DNA from 4 places in the Clostridium fungisolvens genome. Region 3 is predicted to be linked to each of the others. Evidence: riboswitches for the same ligand, from Rfam matches in the RefSeq annotation. Region 3 holds a riboswitch; each other region holds the start of a gene.
The links. A riboswitch is a leader RNA that binds a small molecule or an ion and turns the genes downstream of it on or off. The one in region 3 is predicted to bind cyclic di-GMP.
Positions count from the first base shown of each region.

Region 1 (5,652 bases), on a different contig from region 3:
CAGACTCTATCTTTGTAGGTAGATTCGTAGGAACTAAAGCACTAGCTGCAGTGGGAACTGCCAATCCTATTATGAATATAGTTATGTTTTTAATAATTGGTATTTGCATGGGAGCATCTGTTTTAATGAGCGAATATTTTGGATCTGGAAACATTAAGAAGCTTAAGAGGGAAGTTTCAACTACAATGATTGGTGGGTTTATCTTCACTTCATGTATAATTATTTTTTGTGTGGCATTTACTAAACCAATCTTGCGATTAATAAGAACTCCTGAAGAACTTATTCCAGATGCTACTATTTATTTAAGAATAATCTTCTTTGGACTGATTTTCACCTTTTTATACAATGTTTTTGCAGCAACCTTAAGAAGTATTGGAGATTCAAAAACACCACTTAAATTTCTAATGATTTCATCTATTTTAAATGTGGTAATGGATATAATATTTCTAAAGTTTTTTCATATGGGAGTAGAAGGAGCAGCTATAGCTACAGTTACAGCTGAAATGTTTTCTAGTGTTTTTTGTATTGTGTATATATATTTAAAAGTTCCACTTTTACGTTTTTCAAGAGAAGAAATTATACTAGATAAAGCTTTACTTAGAAGTACAATAAATTATAGTTGGGTTACTGCAATGCAGCAAACGTGTCTATATGTAGGAAAAGTATTGGTTCAAGGTGCAGTGAACCCATTAGGCGTACAAGCTATTGCAGCCTTTAATGCAGTTAATAGAGTAGATGATTTTGCTTTTATGCCAGAACAAAGTATAGCTCAAGCAATGACTACTTTTTTGGCTCAGAATAGAGGGGCTAAGAAAAATGATCGTATTAAGCCAGGCTTATGGACAGGACTAAAGTTAGAAACTATTTACTGGTTCATAATATGTGCAGTGATTTTTTTAGGATCAAGGAGCATAATGAAGCTCTTTATCAATGGCAGCGATGATGCTGTTGTAAATATGGGAGTAATGTATCTTGAAATGATGGCATTTTTCTATTTACTACCTAGTTGGACAAATGGAATACAAGGGTACTTTAGGGGAATGGGTGATTTGAAGATAACATTAATGTCAACCTTTGTACAAATGATTGGAAGAGTAATTTTCTCTTACATTTTTGCTCCAAGATTTGGAGTTGCAGGTATAGCATTAAGTTGTGGTCTTGGATGGATTGTAATGCTAAGTTATGAGGTGCCTTTCTTTATAAAGAATATAAAGAAAAGCTAATTTGAATCGTATATAGATATAAAACTAAAAAAGTCTAAATTATATTGGTAAAACGAAAATCAATATAATTTAGACTTTTTTCAAGGTTGTATTAATATACTATTTTTAAACGATCTTTACAACCGTACCTAAAGGTACTAAGCTTGATAACTCCAGTACATCTTTGTTATACATACGAATACAACCATTTGACACATTTTTGCCTATGGAGGCAGGATTATTAGTTCCGTGGATGCCGTAATCACCATTAGGTGCATCCAGTCCTAGCCACCTTACACCAAAAGGACCACCTGGATTTATAGCTTTATTTATTATCTTAAAAGTTCCCTTTGGAGTAGGGGTAGAAGATTTTCCAACTGCAACTGTATAGGATTTGAAAAAGTTACCAGACTTAAATAAAGTTAGTGTATGGGCTTCCGTATTAATTGTGATGCTATAAATTGCCCTGTAATATTGAAAATAGTCATCAGAGAATGGATAATCAAACATAAAACTCCTAAAAAATAATAATTAATATAGAATATATTATTATGATTAGTAAAATTGAGTGAATATAAGTTATAGATGGATTACGAAGTAGTTCATCTATATAAAATTAATTAAAAAATATAGGAAAGTAGGAATAATTTATGATATTATGTATATATATGTATTAGTTAATAGTTATTATTGATTAAGTACATCTATCAATGAATGGAGTACTGCTAGAATTTATATTTTAATAGTGGAGGCTTTGATCTATATACTTAATTGGGCACTTTGTATATGGTGAGCGAGTAGTGCAACCGGCCAACTTATAATAGTAGGTCGGTTGCATTTTGAGTTTTTTGGAAATTTTGAGGGGGATAAAATTGAAGAAGTTTATAATATTTTCAATCATTACGATCTTGCTACTTTTTTTAGGATATAAGTACTTGTTTTTAGTTAGGAATCAAGTATCTATATATAAGGAGAATGGAGTTTCTTATATAGCAAAGGTTGATAGTAAGTCTTTTTATATATACAAGTATGGGAAATGGGAGAAATCTTTTATTAAAGGAGTAAATATAGGAGCTGCTAAACCAGGCGCTTATCCAGGGGAACTAGCAATAACTAAGGATGAGTATATGAGATGGTTTAAGGAGATTTCAGCCATGAATGCAGATACTATAAGAGTATATACAATTCTTAAACCAGAGTTCTATGATGCTTTATATGAATATAATAGGACTGCAATAAAACCATTATATATTTTTCAAGGGGTTTGGGCAAATGAAGATGATCTAAAAAAATTTAAAAATACACATAACCCAAAGATTAAGAATGGATTCAAAGAAGATATAAAGACGCTTGTAGATATAATTCATGGAAATGCAAAACTATCGGCTAAAAGTGGGTATGCTAGTGGTAATTATACAAAGGAGGTATCCCCTTATGTTATGGGATGGATACTAGGAATTGAGTGGGACCCTGAGCTTGTAAATAACACTAATGCTATTAATAAGAATATAAGCGATTATAATGGTAAGTTCTTATATACTGAAAAAGCTTCTCCTTTTGAAATTTTCTTAGGTGAGTCAGGAGATTATGCAATACAATATGAGACTGAAAAATATAAAATGCAAAGGCCTGTGAGTTTCACTAATTGGGTTACAACAGATGTGTTAAAGCATCCAAATGAACCATTGGAGACTGAAGATATGGCTGAGGTTAATACGGAACATATAAAGAAGAAAGACACTTTTAAATCAGGGCTTTTTGCAGCTTATCATATATATCCGTATTATCCAGATTCTATGAATTATCAACATGAATATTCAAGCTTTAAAGATGAAAATGGTAAAGTAGATACTTATAAGGCATATTTAAAAGACTTAATTAAAGAACATACAGTTCCTGTATTAGTTGCCGAATTTGGTGTTCCTGCAGCAAGGGGAATGGCGCATAGAAGTGTTTATATGGGGTACAATCAAGGGAACTTAGATGAAAAGAGTCAAGGGGAAATGGATGTAGCTATGCTTAAGGATATATATGATGAAGGATATGCTGGAGGACTTATATTCACCTGGCAAGACGAATGGTTTAAAAGAACATGGAACAATATGGATCTTGATATAGCTGATAGAAGAGCTTACTGGTCCAATACACAGACAAATGAGCAGGAATTTGGGATATTAGCTTTTGACCCTGGAAATAAGGAAAGTATATGTTATGTTGATGGTGATGTATCAGATTGGAAGAAGGATAAGCCTATAATAAGCGATGATAATATGAAGATATATACTAAAAGTGATGAAAAATATCTATATATTATGGCAGACGTTAAAAATTTTAATTTTGATGAGGATAAGTTACTTATTCCAATTGATATAACCCCAAAGTCAGGTAACTTAAAATATAAAGACTTAAACATAGAACTAAAAAGACCTACAGATATGATAATAGCTTTAGATAAAAAAGCAGGATCTAGGATAGTTGTGGATGCTTATTATGATTCTTTCTATTATATGTACGCGTACAAGGCACTTAAGAAAGATGGTACTTCTATGATAGATAAGAATTCAACTTATGAGAAGAAAGATACAGGAATCTTTAATCCTATGTACCTTTGTTTAAATAGGCAGCTGTATCTTCCACAGGACAACAAATCAATTCCCTTAGAAAAGTATGAAACAGGAAAACTTGTTAAAGGAGACGGTAATCCAAAGAATAAGGATTTCAACTCTTTAACGGATTTTTCTGTAAACAAAGATAAGATAGAGATTAGGATACCTTGGCAGTTATTAAATGTTATGGATCCTTCTTCAAAAATGATCATGGATAATTTTTATGAGAAAAAAGATATAGCTCCGTTAAAAATAGATGGATTATATGAAGGTGGAATTTTAATTAGGGACAATAAGGTAGTTGATAATAGTGAAATGAAATTATATAGCTGGAAGGAATGGGAAACACCCACTTATCACGAAAGGCTTAAACTTTCATATAACATTATAAAAGATGCATTTAAATCTATAGGATATTAGAATCAGTTTCAAGCTTTAAATCATTATTACATTTACATTAAAATTTGAGGGAGGTTATTATGGATCAATATGTATATATATCAATAGGATTTTTTTCAATAATAATAGTATTACTGTATTTCTATATATTTTATGAAAAAGTTATAGAATTATATAAAAATAAAAAATTAAATAAACATGCACAAGAAATAATACCACTTATTGATTCTATCGTCAGTGGAATAACAGCCGAAGGACTAAATTATAATAACTTGGAACAGATTAAAGTATTAAGTAAGGATAAAGATAAAAGAGGAATAATTGAAGAAAGAATGCTTTATCATTTTGAAAATAAAGATAAAAACTATTTTAGTAAATTAACTAAAATATGCGAAGGCATTGATATTATAAAATATGAAATTGCAAATTTAAAAAATAGAAATTATTTTCATAAGGCATTAGCTGCAAAAAACTTAGGGGATTTGAGAGGCGAACAAGCTATTAAAGCCCTACTTGATGAAGTAAATACTTCAAATAGTGATTTAAAATATAATATTTTATTAGCACTTGCCAAAATAGGAGATGAAGATTCTTTTATAAAGGCTTTCGAAGATATAGATTCAGCAATAATTTTAAGTGAGAGAAGTTTAATTGAAGTAGTTGATACTTTCGAAGGTGACAAAGAAAAGATTTATAGATATATGATCAATTCAGATAATAGTTTCATGGCTTCCGTATTCATAAAGTCAGCCGGTAATTTAAAATATCAGATACTTAACGAAGATATTTCAAAATATCTATGCAGTGAAAATAAAGAACTAAAAATTTCTGCAGTAAAGGCTATAGGAAGTATGGGAGATGAAGTTTATCTTGATACAATAATAAGTCTCTTACAAGATAGTGAATGGGAAGTAAGAGCAGTCACTGCGAAAATTCTGAGTAACTTTGATAGTGACAAAGTGCTCACACCATTAGCTAATTCACTAACAGATGCACAGTGGTATGTAAGATACAACTCAGCCACAGCTATACTTAACCATAAGAATGGAATAAACATAATATCATATGTATTTCAAGGTGAAGATAAGTTTGCAAAGGATATTATTATTTCAGCTATAGAAAATTCTCAAAATGGAGTTCAATTATTTGAGAATTCAAATGAGCCAGAAAGAATGGAATTAGTAAGTCAAATAAACAAGTATAGGAATTCTAAACACGAGGAGGCTGTAGTATGAACTTAACCATAATAAAAGAGATAATTATAGATTTTAATAATTTTGTACTATATTATGTTTTAGCTATTAACTCAATATACTTTATTCAATTAGTATTGTCAGCCTTTAGTCTATATGACTACATTAGAAAGATGCATTATTCTGATTACAAGAAATATACAAGCTCAACAAATATGATACCAATATCGGTGCTTGTACCTGCATATAATG
Region 1 covers NZ_BLZR01000001.1:766,640-772,291, forward strand. Annotated here, with positions in the region: gene bsdtw1_RS02910 (MATE family efflux transporter) at 1-1,223, shown strand, start outside; gene bsdtw1_RS02915 (L,D-transpeptidase) at 1,329-1,712, opposite strand; cyclic di-GMP riboswitch class II at 1,942-2,023, shown strand; gene bsdtw1_RS02920 (family 2 glycosyl transferase) at 2,075-4,228, shown strand; gene bsdtw1_RS02925 (HEAT repeat domain-containing protein) at 4,288-5,442, shown strand; gene bsdtw1_RS02930 (glycosyltransferase family 2 protein) at 5,439-5,652, shown strand, end outside.
Region 1: it holds a riboswitch for cyclic di-GMP, as region 3 does, so the genes downstream of both, bsdtw1_RS02920 (family 2 glycosyl transferase) here and bsdtw1_RS22670 (DNRLRE domain-containing protein) in region 3, are expected to answer to the same signal.

Region 2 (5,652 bases), on a different contig from region 3:
ATCATAGCCATCATTTCTAGGTTCAAATTTAATCTTTACATCGCCGTATTGACCGTGTCCGCCAGATTGTTTTTTATGCTTGCCTTGTACATCAGCAATGCCTTTTATAGTTTCTCTATATGGCACCTTTGGATTTTGAAGAATAACCTCTGCGCCAAACTTATTTTTTAATTTAGATGCAATAACATCAAGATGCGTCTCTCCAACCCCTGAAATTATAGTTTCTGCATTTTCTACATCTCTAGATACCCTAAACGTAGGATCTTCCTCTAATAACTTTGTAAGTGCCGATGATATCTTATCCTCATCACCCTTACTCTTAGGAAGTACAGCCATAGATATAACTGGATCTGGAAATTCCATCGGCTCATATATCACCTTATTATTGCTATCACAAATTGTATCACCAGTTGCAGTATACTGAAGCTTAGCTACAGCACCTATATCCCCAGCAGTAACTTCTTTTGTTGGCATCTGATTTTTTCCTCTTAAGAAATATAAATTCCCCATCTTCTCATTTCTTTCCTTAGAGGAATTATATACTATAGAATCAGCCACAGCCTTTCCTGTCAGCACTCTAAATATAGACAACTTTCCTACAAAAGGGTCAGCTACAGTTTTAAAGACGAAAGCTGAAAAAGGCTTTTCATCATCTATCTTAACAGGATTATTGTTATCGTTTAACTTTTTATATCCACTTCTCACCATCTTATCTGGAGAAGGGAAACAACCAACTATATCTTCAATAAGCGCTCCCATACCAATTACTTCTAGTGAGCTACCACACATAACTGGAGCTATCTCTCCAGTACAGCACCCGTTAATTAACCCTCTATATATCTCTTCATCGGTTAATTCTCCCTCACTAAAATATTTATCTAGAAGCTCTTCATCAGTCTCAGCTACAGCTTCCATAATCATCTGCTTACACTCTTGAACTTTATCTAAATATTCCTCTGGAACTTCTTTTAATTCAACTTTATTATTCTTTCTATCATGAACCTTAACTTTTCTTTTTATTACATCTATTACACCTGTAAATTCGCTTTCTTTTCCAATTGGATATTGTATTGGAACTACTGTTATACCAAATTTACTCTTTAGATCAGCTAATACTTTATCATAATCTGAGTTTTCTCTATCTAACTTGTTTATAAAAAATGCTCTAGGTAACTTCATCTTATTGCAATATTCCCATGCCTTTTCCGTACCAACCTGTATTCCGGCGGCACCACAAACTACAATCATGGAAACATCTATAGCTCTAATCCCTTGTATTTCTTCACCTACAAAGTCAAAATAACCAGGAATATCTACAAGGTTTATCTTTTTATCATTCCATTCAAATGGAATAACAGAAGCAGATAAAGAGATTCCCCTCTTTTTTTCTTCAACATCATAGTCACTTGTAGTTGTGCCTTCTTCTATCTTTCCTAATCTATCAATGGTTTTAGTATAATATAATAAAGCTTCTGCTAGGGCTGTTTTCCCTGATGAACTATGTCCAATTATACCTACATTTCTTAGATTATCAGTTTTATAGTCTTTCATACATTTTATCTTAACTTCATAATCTATAAAGTTAAGATATTCACCTACCTTCCATTAAAATTTAGACTTTAGCTGTATATAAAGCAGTAGTTGATTGATATCTTTTTGAGATTTATTTTGCAAGATACTGTACTTATCTTTTAATATCTTACCGAAACTAAAAAAACTCATATCAACTAGCTAAAGATTTTCAAAGCTAAAAATATTTTCTTTTTGAACAGAATGTATTAATGGTAAATATAAACGATTTAATATTAATGTGTTGAAAGTTAAATTGATAGATTTAATTTTATAGATGTTGTGTATCATATGACGGGATAATCCTATAAAGTATTCAACCTTTATATCGCTTGTAAAAAATTCGCTAAAGCGATCTTCTTTAGTAAATTTTTTTGCGCATCTGCCTTTTCTTAAGCGTATGTGAAGAATCTTACAGGCGGCATATTCTTCTTTTTTATTCTTTAACTTATATTATGTCTTAGTGTATTCGGATAATTATCCTCATATATAATTTAGTTATAAATTCATAAAGAATAAAATAGAATTAGTTACTAATAAATGTATTCATACCTTTTTTATATTATTATAATAAATAATATTCTCTTCCTTAAATTATTATCCTTCTTATTTTCAAAAAATTCTGAAAACATTTTCTATATAACTAATTATTGGAATAAATCTATAAATTATACCTTATATTTAAAATTTTTTATTTAAAAATAACATGCATTGAATTAAATGTTAATTTTTTGTGTATTTATGTACATTTTGTGTAATCTTTGGTAAAATAGTCGTAATTAGTAATTTTACCCAAATCCTTATATTAATAATGTTATCTATTTTTACTTAATAAAGGCAAACCTATCGAAAGGTTGGGACGCAAAGCTATGGATCTAAGAATTTGATTTATGATTGCCAGGCTACTAAGTTTGTTAGATTAAAAATGGACAAGTTTTAATTTGTCCATTTTTATTTTTAATATTATTTTAAATTAAAAATTTTAATTATACGGAGGAGATATTATGGTAAAAAACGTAATAATAAAAGGAGTAGGAAGTTATCATCCTGAAAAGACACTATATAACGATTACTATATAGAACACTATAAAAGATTTGGAACGGAAAATCATGCAATAGGACTTATGGAGAAAATGGGAAGAGACAGAAGAACTATAGCTTCTCCAGACGAAACAAGCATTACAATGGCGGTGGAAGCTGCAAAAGTGGCTTTAGAAAGAAGTAATCTTACCCCATTAGATATTGATGCAATAATATCAGCATCAGATACTCCTGAATTTCTTACACCATGTTGTGCGCTAATTATAAAAAATGAACTAAAGGCAGAAAATGCTACAAATGTTTTTGATATAAATAATGATTGTATAGGTATGCTTACAGCAATCGACATTGCTTCAAGATTTTTAAAATTAGACGATAAATATAAAAGAATTCTTGTATTAGGTTCAATGAACATGTTACCATTTTCTAGAGAAGATGATTTAGTTGTTTATCAAGGTATATCAGATGGAGCTGCAGCTATTATACTTGAAATTGTAGAAGAGGAGGAAGAAAGAGGATTTTTAGGTTCTAGGGTATTCACTGATGATAGTTATAATGAAAATATAAGATTTCCTAATTGTGGTTTGTCAAAAATAACTGATGAAAAAACTTCAAATTATGATCGAAGATTAAAATGGGATCCTTTCGATTTTAGTTTTCTTTCTGATGAATGGACTAAACTTATAAGCTCCTTACTAAGAGATTATAAGCTTACTCCAAAGCAAGTTTCTCATTATTTTATATCACAATTCTCTAAATATGATCTGTATCAAACTATTGAAAAACTGGGTGTAGATAAATCTAAGGCTATATTTATCGGTGATAGATATGGCTATACTGGTTGTGCAAGCCCAATCATGGCACTAGATGATAAATTATCTATTGAAGGTTTTAAGTCAGGGGATATTCTAATATTTTGTTCTGTTGCAGCTGGTTACACTATGTCTTCTCTAATCTATAAATGGTAATTAATTTTTAGAAACAGGGGGATAAGAATGGAAGCCTTATCAAGTAGTATAATTGACTTTCAGAAAAAAACATTAAAATTTGTATTAATAATATATTCTGTTAGTGCATTAATGGCAGGAACATTATTTATAGGTATGAAGGCAATGAATTTATATCCTGAAATAAGTTGGAGCTCATTATATATTTTAATGGCTCTAACCTTATTTGAGGTTATACTTTTTAGATTAGGATACAAATGGGCTATGAAGGATGCCCAATCATGGAAGAGAGGGTTAACTTTTTTAAAAGCTAGCTTAGTGATTATATGTTATGTAAACTATATTTATTTGGCTTGGATGGTTCCATCTAAGGAATTATGGATAGTAGTATTCTACTTCATACTATTAAGTGCACTTTTATTTGATCACAAGCTAACTCTTATTTCAGTGGGAGCTAGCGTACTATCACAAGTGTATATATTCTTTAGTAATTCAAATTTACTGCCTGAAAACCAAGTTTTTTTAAGAGAAATAATTATTAGAATAATTGTGATAACCCTTACTTCTTTTGCTATATATATTTTTACATATTTCTCTTCATTATTACTTAAAGATATAAGTAATAATGAAAAAGATATAAAAGAAAAAAATGAACATATCTTTAATTTATTCTCTCAAATAAGTGAGTTCTCAGAGATGCTATTAAATTCAAGTACTACCTTATCAACAGCTGTTGATCAAGAAGCAAAATCTCTTCAATATATAGCCTCTTTAAGTAACGATATTAATAATGATGCAAACCACATGTTAAATAACTCTCAAAAGAATGAAACCATATTATCTAACTTACTTGACATAAATAAGAATGTTTCTAGTAAGGTTGATAGTACTAAAGCATTTTCTAATGAAATTATTTCATTATCTAATGAGAATAACAAATCTCTAAGAGAGGCTCTAAATATAATAAACCATATAAGCATAAGAATAAAAAATACTTTCGAAGCTTCTAAAGTTCTTGAAGAAAAATCAGCTGAAATAGATAGTATTATAGGGATAATAAGTGATATATCAGAGCAAACAAATCTTCTTGCCTTAAATGCCTCTATAGAAGCTGCTAGAGCTGGCGAATTAGGTAAAGGATTTGCCGTAGTTGCTGATGAGGTTAGAAAATTAGCTGAAGATAGTAGAACTTCTCTAACTGATATAGGTTCAATATTAAGTGAATTTAAAGAAAAAATACGAGAAGTGGAAGGACTAATGACTGAAAATAATGCTCAAATTTCCACTGGTAATACTATATTGACTAATGCTGTTGATAATGTATCCACTATGGTTGATAAACTGAAGGTATCTAATACTAATATAACTACTATCAGTGAGTTAGCATCCTCAATGATTACTGAAACAGAAAACGTTGTTTCATTTAATTCTAAGATATCTGAACTTACTGAAGAAACAATAAATAAATTTAAAGAAGTGTCCGATTCAGTAAACCAAAATGCTGCTGTTGGTGAAGAGATAGCTGCAAGTTCAGAATACCTAAGAGATTTAGCTAAGGAAATGAATACATTAACTAACAAGAACTAAAACTTATAACTATAAATTAGTTATAATAGCCAATAGGCTGTCCCTATAAGTATTAAACTTATCACGGACAGCCTATCTTTATTTATAGTTTTTATTATGCAACCTTTTCTTCTTCGCTCTCTTCCCATGCTGGTTCTGGTCCTCTTAAGTAAGATAATAGAGCTGCTACTACACTAAATATAAATGATATAGTAAAAGCTAATCTGAGTCCACCGATAAACTTTCCAATAGCTATTCCTTCAGCTCCCACTTGAGTACCAACAAATAGGGCCTGCATAGCTTCTGGAGACACGCTTGAAGCTATTATAGCCATAGAAAGGGCTATGCTTAAAACTGTTCCAGCATTATTTAGCATAGTTCTTACCCCTGCAGCTACACCTCTTTTATCTGCTGGCACCGAACCCATTATGGCGTTAGTATTTGGAGAGAAGAATAATCCAGACCCTAACCCCATTATAAGCATTGATATAACTAACATTGTCATAGATGAATTCTCTTTTATAAACAT
Region 2 covers NZ_BLZR01000003.1:1,930-7,581, reverse strand. Annotated here, with positions in the region: gene fusA (elongation factor G) at 1-1,551, opposite strand, end outside; cyclic di-GMP riboswitch class I at 2,396-2,479, shown strand; gene bsdtw1_RS23150 (ketoacyl-ACP synthase III) at 2,574-3,578, shown strand; gene bsdtw1_RS23145 (methyl-accepting chemotaxis protein) at 3,606-5,144, shown strand; gene bsdtw1_RS23140 (MFS transporter) at 5,239-5,652, opposite strand, start outside.
Region 2: it holds a riboswitch for cyclic di-GMP, as region 3 does, so the genes downstream of both, bsdtw1_RS23150 (ketoacyl-ACP synthase III) here and bsdtw1_RS22670 (DNRLRE domain-containing protein) in region 3, are expected to answer to the same signal.

Region 3 (5,652 bases):
ACTGTCATACTCAAAGGTCTTAACTTTCCCATCAAATCTATGTTCCTTAAGCCTGTTTCCTCTGCCATCGTACTCATAAGTAGTAGTGTGTCCTAAAGCATCTGTAGAGGATTTTACGTTATTATTGTTATCATAGCTTAAGGTTTCTACAGTTCCGTCTGGCTTTACGGTTTTAGTTATTCTGTACTGCGAATCATAGTAATATTGTGTTTTATTACCGTTAGCATCTGTTGTTTCACTGTATCCATCGTAGTAACTTATATATATTTTCTTACCTTGAGCATCTTCTTGAACAGTAACACGATTTTGATCATCGTAAGTGTTAACCACAGATTTATTTCCCTTAGCATCAGTGAAGGATACCATTCTTCCCTTCTCATCATACTGGTACTTAGTTTCATGTCCGTTAGCATCTATATAAGAAACTAAATTTCCATTTCCATCATAGCTATACTTTAAAACACTTTGATTTGGCAGTGTTATTGCACTTATCCTACCTTCATCACTTAAAGTTATTCCAAAAATCTTTCCAGAAGGTGAAGTTATGCTGGTTAGCTTGTAGTCTTCATTATATGCTAACTTTGTAGTATTGCCTTTTTCATCAATTTGAGAATCTAAAAGCCCCATCTTGTTAAATAGGTATGTGGTTATGCCATCAGTTATTTGATATCCTATATTTTTTCTACTATCATCATTTACTAAAGAAAGCTTTAGGTTTTCTCCTACAGGTCCACTATAGCTTCCATCACTGCCTTTTCTATAGTAAATAGTGCTTCCGTCACCTTGACTGAATATTATAGTTCCATCTGCTAGTGCTGATAAAGACTTGTTAAAGTTAAAGTCCCACTTCACTCCAAAATATCCGTCATGGGTTTCTTCCATTGCATTATAGGTTCTTTTTATGGAGAAATCTCCATTAAAATCAGTTGCACTAGCATCATCAGCTTCATATAAGAAGTTACCAGTAAGCAAGTTTATTGGCTCGAAACCATAAATACAATGCTTCTTTCTTCCCATAAGTGCACTATCTATCTCTTTTTTTCTCGCATCCGTTAAAGATGGAGGTGTATATGGCTTACCTGCATTTTTCTTAGGATTTCTTATGAAAAGAGTGTTTCCTTCCACAAGCAGTGTATCTCCAACTTTGTTATCACTCATTATCACAGAATTAGGAACACCATAAAAGCTTGCTATGTAAGGTATAGTGTCCTTAGCTTGAACTTGATAAATCTGAAAATAATCACTATAGCCTGTGTCACTAGTTTGTCCATCTAAGGTTGCAGTAGCTTTAATCCTATAAAGCTGATTAAGCTTTGGTGTCAGTATTTTATCTGCCTGCCAGTTACTATCCTTTCCCTTATACACATAAGCTTTAGGGAAAAGACTGGAGTACATAGCACCATCAGGATATTTGTAGATATAGCTAGCCTCTGCACTTCCTTTAAAATCTGGATTTTCAACATCTAACTCGTAGTTTACTGTAGAGGTTGGCTTTACTAATCCATCTATAGAGATTCCATCAACTTTAAGACTTCCTTCACTATCGTGTTCAGTAATTGGTCTTAAGTTTATATTTGGTGCGCCAAAAGGCATGTTAGTATCTACACCATCTACAAATTCATAGAATATCTTAATCGATGGTCTCTGAGTTGTATATTCATTTTTATCTGTTGAAAAAGCTTCACATTGTTGAGTTTCATTTAGATATTGCAAAAGTATTCCGTTGTTTGCTTTCCCATTTACCCAATCACTTACTATTTGCTTAATATCAAAATCAACAGCATGCGCATTAGGCGTTACCATTGCAGAAGAATAATATGTTTTATTCTTCGGTTGGTTATTCCAAGTTAATCTAGTTATATCATAGCTATCATCAACACTATACAAACCAACTTCTCTGTCATTATTTCCAAAGGAAGTAGATTGAAACATCTCAAGAGTTGCTGATGTAATTGTAGCTTCTTTAGGAACCTTAGCATTAACATCAAACTTAAGATAAGTCCTAGTTTTCTGGAATCCATTTGTTATACTTGAATTATTCCCTGATTTCACACCATCATCCGTTCCAACATAGCTATAACCGTTATTCAACGTGTTGGTATTAGGTGCATTTTCTTCAGCACAGGTTACATTGATCTCTGAATTAACAAAACCAGTATCAGGATCAATTTTTACTGGATAAGCTCTCTCTGGTGCCTTAAGCCAGTTTTCATCTACTGTCACAGTAATAATATCTTTACCAAACAGTTTCTTTTCTAGCTTTATAGTTAAGTTATTATTTGTTTTTCCAGAAGCATCAGTCATAACAGGAGCACTTAGTATAACCGTAGGTTGTTGTTTACCTGCTTCATATCCTCTTATTGAATTAAATTCTTCTTTAAGCGTTAATCCCTTGGTGCTAACTGCATATTTAAAGGTAGATTTGTCAACATAGCGATTAAGTATAATGTCTTCCTTAACACTATCTGAATTTGCAGTATATTGATAATCTACACCATCGAAAACATCATTATATAAAACTGAGTTTTCTGCAGCTGCACTTCTAGAAAAATCTCCTTCCATAGGAAACAAGTTGATAGAGACTTTCCCTTTTTGTATTGCTATACCTTTGTCCTTAGTAATTTCAGTTGGAAGGTTTACCTTATAGTCATTGGCTTTATTTTCATAATATCCGCCACTACTATTTAGGTTTAGAGTATTATCTACTTCTTGGTAGTTTCCCTTCTCATCTTTAAAGTTGACCTTATCAAAGAAGATTTGTTGTACTTCTGTTTTTTTATCCAGCTTATAAGTCTTACTATTAGCTGTTCTTTTGCTTACTACTTCCTTATCCTTAGTATAAGTTTCTTCTTTCTTTGATTTAGTTACACTTGGTTTCCTAAGAGCCTTCGTAGACTTGTTGTCAGTCTGACTTACAGAACTTACTTTTTCAGCTTCTTTGTTGATGTCCTTACCGTAATACTCTCCCTTTTGCGGCTGCTTTGCTAAGTTTTCAGCGGCATATACGAGTACATCATTTGAAGAAAAAAGTAAATTAGAGAAAATCAAAAAGATACATATGGCCCTTATTAGAATGTTTCTTTTCATCCTACACCCCCTAATAAGTCCATAGATATGAGCATATTGAATTTTAGACATGTGAATAGATTTCATAGAATATATAAATGAAATATACCACTTAGGTAACCCGGCTACCTTAGTATTTAAAATACCTTAGGCCCGTAGCTTTGCGTCTTTATCTTTCAATAAATTTGCCTTTATCTATGGTTTTTTAATAATATACATCCACTTATGGAATAATGCTTTAACAATTGTAATACTTTTCCCATACAATTACTAATTTACATTTAATCCATAATTTAATAATCGTATTTATTAATAATTTATTAATAGTTAGTTTACTAATAGTGTAGATATCTTCTTTTATATGTAATCAGTTTTGTTATATTTTCATATGAAACTTTATGATTCACTGTGACTCCATTGACATCTTGTTAGTCCATTATTTTTAGCATCATATGCCAAATTAAAAGACTAGCAACAATGTGTATGTAAAACCACATTATTGCTAGTCTTTATATATTATTTACCTTCATTTATCTTCTCAGCAAGATCATTTAGATAAACCCATCTGTCCATCTTCTCTTCTAGAAGCTTTTCTGTTTCTTCCTTTTCTGCTATAAGTTCTTGAAGAAGAGAATAGTTTGTGCTAGCTGCATTTATCTTAGCTTCTAGTTCGCTTATCTTTTCTTCTATTCCTGCTATAATCTCATCTATTTCGTCATACTCTCTTTGCTCTTTAAATGAGAACTTTAATGCTCTTTCTTTTTTCTTACCTTGATTACTATCCACAGCTTCTGCTTTTTTATCAACAGTTTTCTTATTCTTTTCTTCTGAACTGTTGATATCTTTTTGTCTATTATCTTCTTTATAGTCAGTGTAGTTACCTGTGTACTGATCTACCTTCCCATTGCCTTCAAAGGAGAATATCTTAGTTGCCATTCTATCTAAGAAGTATCTATCATGGGATACTGATATAACTGCACCAGGGAATTCATCTAAGTAGTCTTCTAATATTGTAAGGGTCTCTATATCGAGGTCATTGGTAGGCTCATCTAATATAAGAACATTTGGTGCTTCCATTAAAACTCTAAGTAGATATAGTCTTCTCTTTTCTCCACCTGACAGTTTTGATATTGGAGTCCATTGATCTGCTGGTGGGAACTTAAATCTTTCAAGCATTTGTGATGCACTTAACTTATATCCTTCTTCATTGGATATAAATTCTGCACCTTCTCTTATATAATCTATAACTCTTAAAGAATCATCCATATGATAAGTTTCTTGAGAGAATGCACCTATCTTAACTGTTTCACCAACTTCAACATCTCCGCTATCTGGCTTAATCTTTCCACTTATTATATTTATTAAAGTGGATTTACCCATTCCGTTAGGTCCTATTATTCCTACTCTATCATCTCTAAGTAATATATAACTAAAGTCATCAATAAGCTTTCTATCACCAAAAGACTTACTTATGTTATTTACTTCTATTACTTTCTTTCCAAGACGAGTACTTGCTACGGATATCTCAACCTTAGAATTATCTATATCTATCTTTTGCTCACTTAGTTCTTCAAATCTATCTATTCTGGCCTTCTGCTTTGTACTTCTAGCCTTAGCCCCTCTTCTTATCCAAGCCAGTTCTTTTCTTAAAAGATTTTGTCTCTTCTTTTCGCTAGCAAGTTCCATCTCTTCACGTTCTACTTTTTTCTCTAGAAAATCACTATAGTTTCCTTTATAGGTATAAAGGTTACCCTTATCAAGTTCTATTATCTCATTGACAACTCTGTCTAGGAAATATCTATCATGAGTTATCATAAGCAGTGCACCTTTTCTTTTATTAAGGTATTGCTCAAGCCAATCTATAGTATCGTTGTCTAGATGGTTTGTAGGCTCATCTAATATCAATAGATCACAAGGACTTATAAGAACAGCAGCTAAGGCTATTCTCTTTCTTTGTCCTCCAGAAAGATTGCCTACCTTTGCATTAAAATCTGAAACCCCAAGTTTATTTAAGATAGCCTTTGCATCACTCTCTATACTCCAAGCGTTCATGCTATCCATCTGACTTGTAAGCTTCATTATCTCTTCGCCAGTGGCAGTATGACTTTCCATTGCTTTCTCGTATTGTCTTATAAGTTTCATTAAAGGAGTATCTCCTCTAAATACTTGCTCTAATACTGTTGACTCTGGATTAAAATCTGGACTTTGAGAAAGGTATTCTACTCTTACGGAGTTGCCCTTCACTACCTTTCCTTCATCAGGAACTTCTACTCCCGATACTACCTTTAAGAAAGTAGTTTTACCAGTACCATTTACACCAATGATACCAATCTTATCTCCTTCATTTATTCCAAAGCTTATATTATTAAAAAGTTTCTTTTCACTATAACTTTTTGATACGTTCTCTATGGTTAAAAGATTCATCTATTAATTCCTTTCTTTGTGAATGATCTTATTATATAGAGTTCCTAGCTCAACTATCAATTTATACATGCCCGAAAATCCCCAGAACTCGCTATTTTCGAACAAGTATAAATTAAGTTTCGACATAGGAACTCTTTAGAAGCTTCTCATCAAATTTTTAAT
Region 3 covers NZ_BLZR01000002.1:60,437-66,088, forward strand. Annotated here, with positions in the region: gene bsdtw1_RS22670 (DNRLRE domain-containing protein) at 1-3,087, opposite strand, end outside; cyclic di-GMP riboswitch class I at 3,179-3,266, opposite strand; gene bsdtw1_RS22675 (ABC-F family ATP-binding cassette domain-containing protein) at 3,583-5,490, opposite strand.

Region 4 (5,652 bases), on a different contig from region 3:
GCTTGTAGAAAACTCCTGAAGGGTGTAACCCCTATGCCTCCAGCAATCCAAATCTGATTCTTACTTCCTTCTCTATAATCAAATTTGCCGTGAGGTCCTTCTACTACAAATTCATCTCCAAGCTTTAATGTTTCTAATAAAACCTTTGTATCATCACCAAGTGACTTAATTGTAAATTGAATTTCTCCTTTCTTAGGAGCCGCACTTATGGTAAATGGATGTGAGGAAAACTTACTACTCTTTCCAGGAAGCTTAATGAATGCAAATTGTCCTGGTTTAAATTTTATACTATGCCCTAAAGCCTCTCCTGTAATCTCTAGTGTACCATCTGATACAATTTTAAGTTTACTAACCTTAAATTTAAACTTAAATGCTGCTTTTTCATAAATAAAGACACTATAAAATATTGAAATAATTCCTATGAAGTTAATTATATTTAGCCATATACTAAATGGATCAAAAGAAAATACCGGGTAGGTAGAACTTCCGTAATAATGATATACTCCCATCATATACGCCACAATCATAAATTTATGGATAGCCTTCCATCTTTCATAATTTAACTTTTTCGCTACAATTGCAGTTATTATGAGTATTACGAACAGATATAGACTAAAGCTACCATACATCGCATATGGATCTCTAGGTATTGGTATTCCGGCTTTAATCTCAGCTCTCTTTCCCATTTCAATTGTTATATTGTGAATAACAACTAAGAGCAACGCTGATATACTTAAGTATTTATGATATACATACGACTTATCAAGCCCATTGAATATATAGTCTAAAATCTTATTCCGTGTAGAGATAAAGTTTACTAAAGCAAAAGCAACCAAGGCAAATGCGGCTATCAACTGCGAATATTCACTCATTGTAGATATCTCCCTAGTTGAGCTTACAAATAGCCATGTTACAAAAGTTATTAACATACTAAATATAATAAATAAAAAACCTAACTTCTTTTTCATATTAACACCTCTCAAATAAATTCTATTACCATCTCTATTTTCTAGCTTTACTATATTTTAATGAGGCTATAGTAAAACAACTCTTAATTCTCTCATAGGAAGAATATATTCCTGCTAAAAATGTAGAATAAAGCAATATACTAACAATGTAAATTTTATTACTTGAATTAAATAAACTTAAAATGCAGATTATACCTGGAATTAAGAAAAATATAGCTGAAACTGTTCTCCCAACTCTATCAAAAATAAATGGATGTTCCGATGAAGTTTTATAAAGCTTAATAAAATTAGAAGTTGCAACGAATTCTAAAAACTTAATACAAACAAACACTAAATACCATAAAGGTAATACATGAGTACTTATTAGTGCTGCATAAGAAGAAACTATATATAACAAATCTGCTAATACGTCTAATTTAGCACCAAGAATGGTAGCTGCTCCTAATCTTCTTGCAATCTTACCATCAAAGAAATCCGAAACACATATCATTATAAATAAACTTATTAATGTCGAGTTATAATCTTGTCCATATAGAAATTGCTTAAAAATAAGAAAATCAAATAAAATTGTCATAATTATTCTTGCTATAGTCATACCATTAGGTATACTTCTTAAAACTCTATCCATATCCATCTCCCCTAAACTCTCTTAATTCCTTATCTATCTTAAATATAAACTAGTTAAATTAACAAAACCTTAAAACTAGCTGAGAATTAGCTGAGAATTATGTAAAAACTATACTTTTTTTGTACTGTATCTTACAGCGGATAAAAGACCTAGTTATAAGCAAAAATATAACCTATCTACATTAAATCTAAAATTATAATTAGGAGGTTCATAAATGCTTAAGAAATCATCTAACATCTTTACATTAATAACTGCTAATATTCTTATAGCAACTTTTTTATTAATAGGATGTGCAAGTACTGGAAATAGTAGCATTTTATCAATTAATAAAATTTCAAGCAGAACAACGTTTGAGAATAAAACTGCTGATTCTCAAATGTACATAAGACCAGACAATGTTAGTATAGATCGGGCAAAACAACTTTTGATAGAAGGCAATAAAAGATATGTTGATAATAAAGTACTAACACATGATATAAGCGATGCTAGACGTAAGAAACTATCTACAGATGGTCAGAAGCCTTTTGCAGTTGTGTTAAGTTGCTCAGACTCTAGAGTTCCACCTGAATTAGTGTTTGATCAAGGACTAGGTGATTTATTTGTTGTTAGAAATGCTGGAAATGTAATTGATCCTATTGCATTAGGAAGCATAGAATATGGAGCCGAACATCTAGGTGCCCCATTAATAATTGTTTTAGGTCATGAAAAATGTGGTGCAGTAAAAGCTGCAATTGAAGGTGGTACAACATCTGAAAATATTACAGCTATAATAGATCAAATAAAACCATCTTATAATAAAACTAAAAATAATAGTCAAAATGCAGATGAAATTTATAATCTAACAATTGATGAAAATATAAAAAATTCTATGAATTTGATTAATAAAAGCTTAGTTATTCAAAAGTTAACTGCCGAAAGGAAGATAAATGTAATTGGAGCCAAGTATCATATGGATACAGGTAAAGTAACCTTTGATATACAGTAGCATTTTTGACAAAAAAGTGCAGCCTTTTAATTAATAAAGGCTGCTAAAAATTTTAATTATATAATATACTCCTTTAATATTTTCTCAATACTGGCTGCAAAATTATCCGCAGCGCCCCAATCAAACTTAAAAAGCCAGCCTTCTGAGCTGCCTGTAGCTATAGCTCTTACATCTGTGTATCCTTTAATATTATCTATTATTACAACTAGTGCAGCCCTATTGCTAGTTCTCATGTAGTATTTTTCATAAACTAATGTTCCTGTACACACTCCATTTTCTAACTCAAAGAACTCTTCGTGTACTAAATCTGCACTTTGGCTATTCTTTACTAACGAAAATGCTTTATTTGGGGTAATATTAACCTTAAAATTATATTTACTCATAAATCTCCCTCCTTTATTAAAAACAATATATCTATTACCTTATATAAATAGTACTAATATATGTACTCTATAATAATCACTTGTCACTAACACATAATTTTACACATCAATATCAATATGCCTTATTAAACCAGGTTTTAACAATACCCTTCTGTATTGTTTATTTACGCTCTATATAGTAAAATTATCATATTAGATATAAAAGAGTAAACTTATTAGTATATATGCTATATTATATTACTTTAAAGTTAAATTTATATAGTTATATTTTTAGTGGTTTTCTAACTATATATCTAAAAAAATTAAAAAGTGAAAAAGGCAAACCATGGGAAACCATGAGACGCAAAGCCAAGGGCCTGTACCACATTTTATCTTGTGGATGGCAGCCGGTTACCACAGGGAATACTAATTTCAATTCTATAGACCTACTTAAGGTCTGTCTTTTCCCTATTTCCCTTTTTCACAAAGAAAGGTAGGGTCAAAATGAAAAAACTTTTATGCAGCAGTTTTCTATTTTTAGCATCACTGCTACTATTCTTCCAACTGGCACCACCAGTGGAAAAAGTCTATGCATTAACAAATAACAATGTGTTACCGCCAAGCAACCTGTCAGTCCAACTTACTACCCCAAGTGATGCGAAACTCTCTTGGAGCTCTGTTTATGGAGCTACTGGTTATAATGTTTATGGAATAACTGATGGTCAACTTAAGTTAGTTGGTACAACAACATCAACCTCTTATTCTTTTAATAACATTCCTGAAGGAGATTATAGTTATGTTGTATCAACATTAAGTACAGATGGAGAGTCAGGACCTTGTGCCCCTGTTACTTTTAATGTTACTTATCCAAATATGACAGCTCCAACTGCATTAACCAGTAAAATTCAAAATGGTAATGATATAGTTTTAACTTGGACAAGCTCTCAATATGCTAAAACTTATAACATTTATCAGATTGGTGCTGATAGCCAAAAGACATTAGTTTCTACATCAAGCACACCGACTTATACTATAACTAATGCACCTGCTGGAAGCTATACTTATGCAGTTTCAGCAGTAAATCCACTTTATGGTGAATCTTCAATATCAGCCTCAACTAATGTAAATATGGTTTTACCAACTATGACAGCCCCAGGTAATTTTGCTTATTCAATATTAAACGGAAATGATATATCTCTGAAGTGGAACGCTGTTAGTTACGCTACAGGCTATAAGGTTTATCAAATTATTGATGGACAAAAAACTTTAAAAAGTACCACTACTGGTACTAGTATTTCATATACTAATATGACTGCTGGTGACTATACGTATGAAGTTCACTCTTATAGCGACAGATTTGGTGAATCTCAAGATGGATCTCAACTGACATTTACTCTGATACTTCCAGTAATGCAGACACCAGGCAGCTTAACTTATAGTATTGCAAATGGTAATGATATTACCTTAAAATGGGCAGCTGTTCCATATGCAACTAATTATACAGTTTATCAAATAATTGATGGAGTAAAGGTTTTAAAAAGTACGTTAACAGGAACAACTGTTACCTACTCTAATATGCCTGGAAATGACTATATTTATGAAGTTCATTCTTATTCAACTCGTTTTGGAGAATCACAGGATGGAAGCCAAATAAGCTTTAATTTAACTTTGCCATCAATGGAAGCTCCAAGTTCCTTAACATATTCTATAGCAAATGGTAATGATATAACTTTAAAGTGGGCCTCAGTTCCATATGCAACCAATTATAGAGTGTACCAAATAGTTAATGGCCAAAAAGTTTTAAAAAGCACATTAACTGGAACTAGTATAACTTATACTAATATGAATGGTGGAGATTATACTTACGAAGTCCACTCCTATAGTGATAGATTCAGCGAGTCAACTGAAGGAAGCAGTCTTTCATTTACACTGACACTTCCGGTGATGACACCGCCAACAGACGTAGTTCAAACTATTAAAAGTGCTACGGATTTCACCTTGAATTGGACAGCATCTCCTTATGCTACGAGTTATAAGGTATATCAAATAGTTAATGGCCAGAAAGTATTAAAAAGTACAGTTACAAGTACTACTGTTTCTTATACAAATATGACTTCAGGTGATTATAGCTTTGAAATTCATTCTTATTCAACCCGTTTTGGAGAGTCTTCAGATGGAAGTACTATAATTGTTACACTGAATGGACAAACAATGCAGGCTCCAACTAACTTAACATATAGTATTACAAATGGAAATGATATAACTTTAAAATGGACCGCTTCACCATATGCAACAAGCTACAAAATATATCAAGTAATTGACGGACAAGCAGTTTTGCAAAAAACTGTAACTACTACTAGTGCTAGTTTTACCAACATGGCTGGTGGTAATTATGATTACCTCATAAATTCTGTATCTACAATTTTAGGTGAATCTCCGGTAGGAGCAGAAACTGCCTTTACTTTAGTTTTACCAACAATGGCCGCTCCAGGTAACTTAACTTATAAGATACAGAATGGAAATGACGTAGTATTGACGTGGTCGGCAGTAACATATGCTAATAACTACAAGGTTTATGAATTAATTGATGGTCAATTAGTGTTAAAGACTACAGTATCAGCTACAACAGCAACATTAACTAATGTACCAGAAGGTGATCATACTTATGTAGTTAATTCAGTAAGTACACGTTTTGGTGAATCACTAGAA
Region 4 covers NZ_BLZR01000001.1:4,821,333-4,826,984, forward strand. Annotated here, with positions in the region: gene bsdtw1_RS21350 (ferredoxin reductase family protein) at 1-968, opposite strand, end outside; gene bsdtw1_RS21355 (CDP-alcohol phosphatidyltransferase family protein) at 1,003-1,596, opposite strand; gene bsdtw1_RS21360 (carbonic anhydrase) at 1,811-2,581, shown strand; gene bsdtw1_RS21365 (DUF6054 family protein) at 2,638-2,964, opposite strand; cyclic di-GMP riboswitch class I at 3,272-3,362, shown strand; gene bsdtw1_RS21370 (OmpL47-type beta-barrel domain-containing protein) at 3,448-5,652, shown strand, end outside.
Region 4: it holds a riboswitch for cyclic di-GMP, as region 3 does, so the genes downstream of both, bsdtw1_RS21370 (OmpL47-type beta-barrel domain-containing protein) here and bsdtw1_RS22670 (DNRLRE domain-containing protein) in region 3, are expected to answer to the same signal.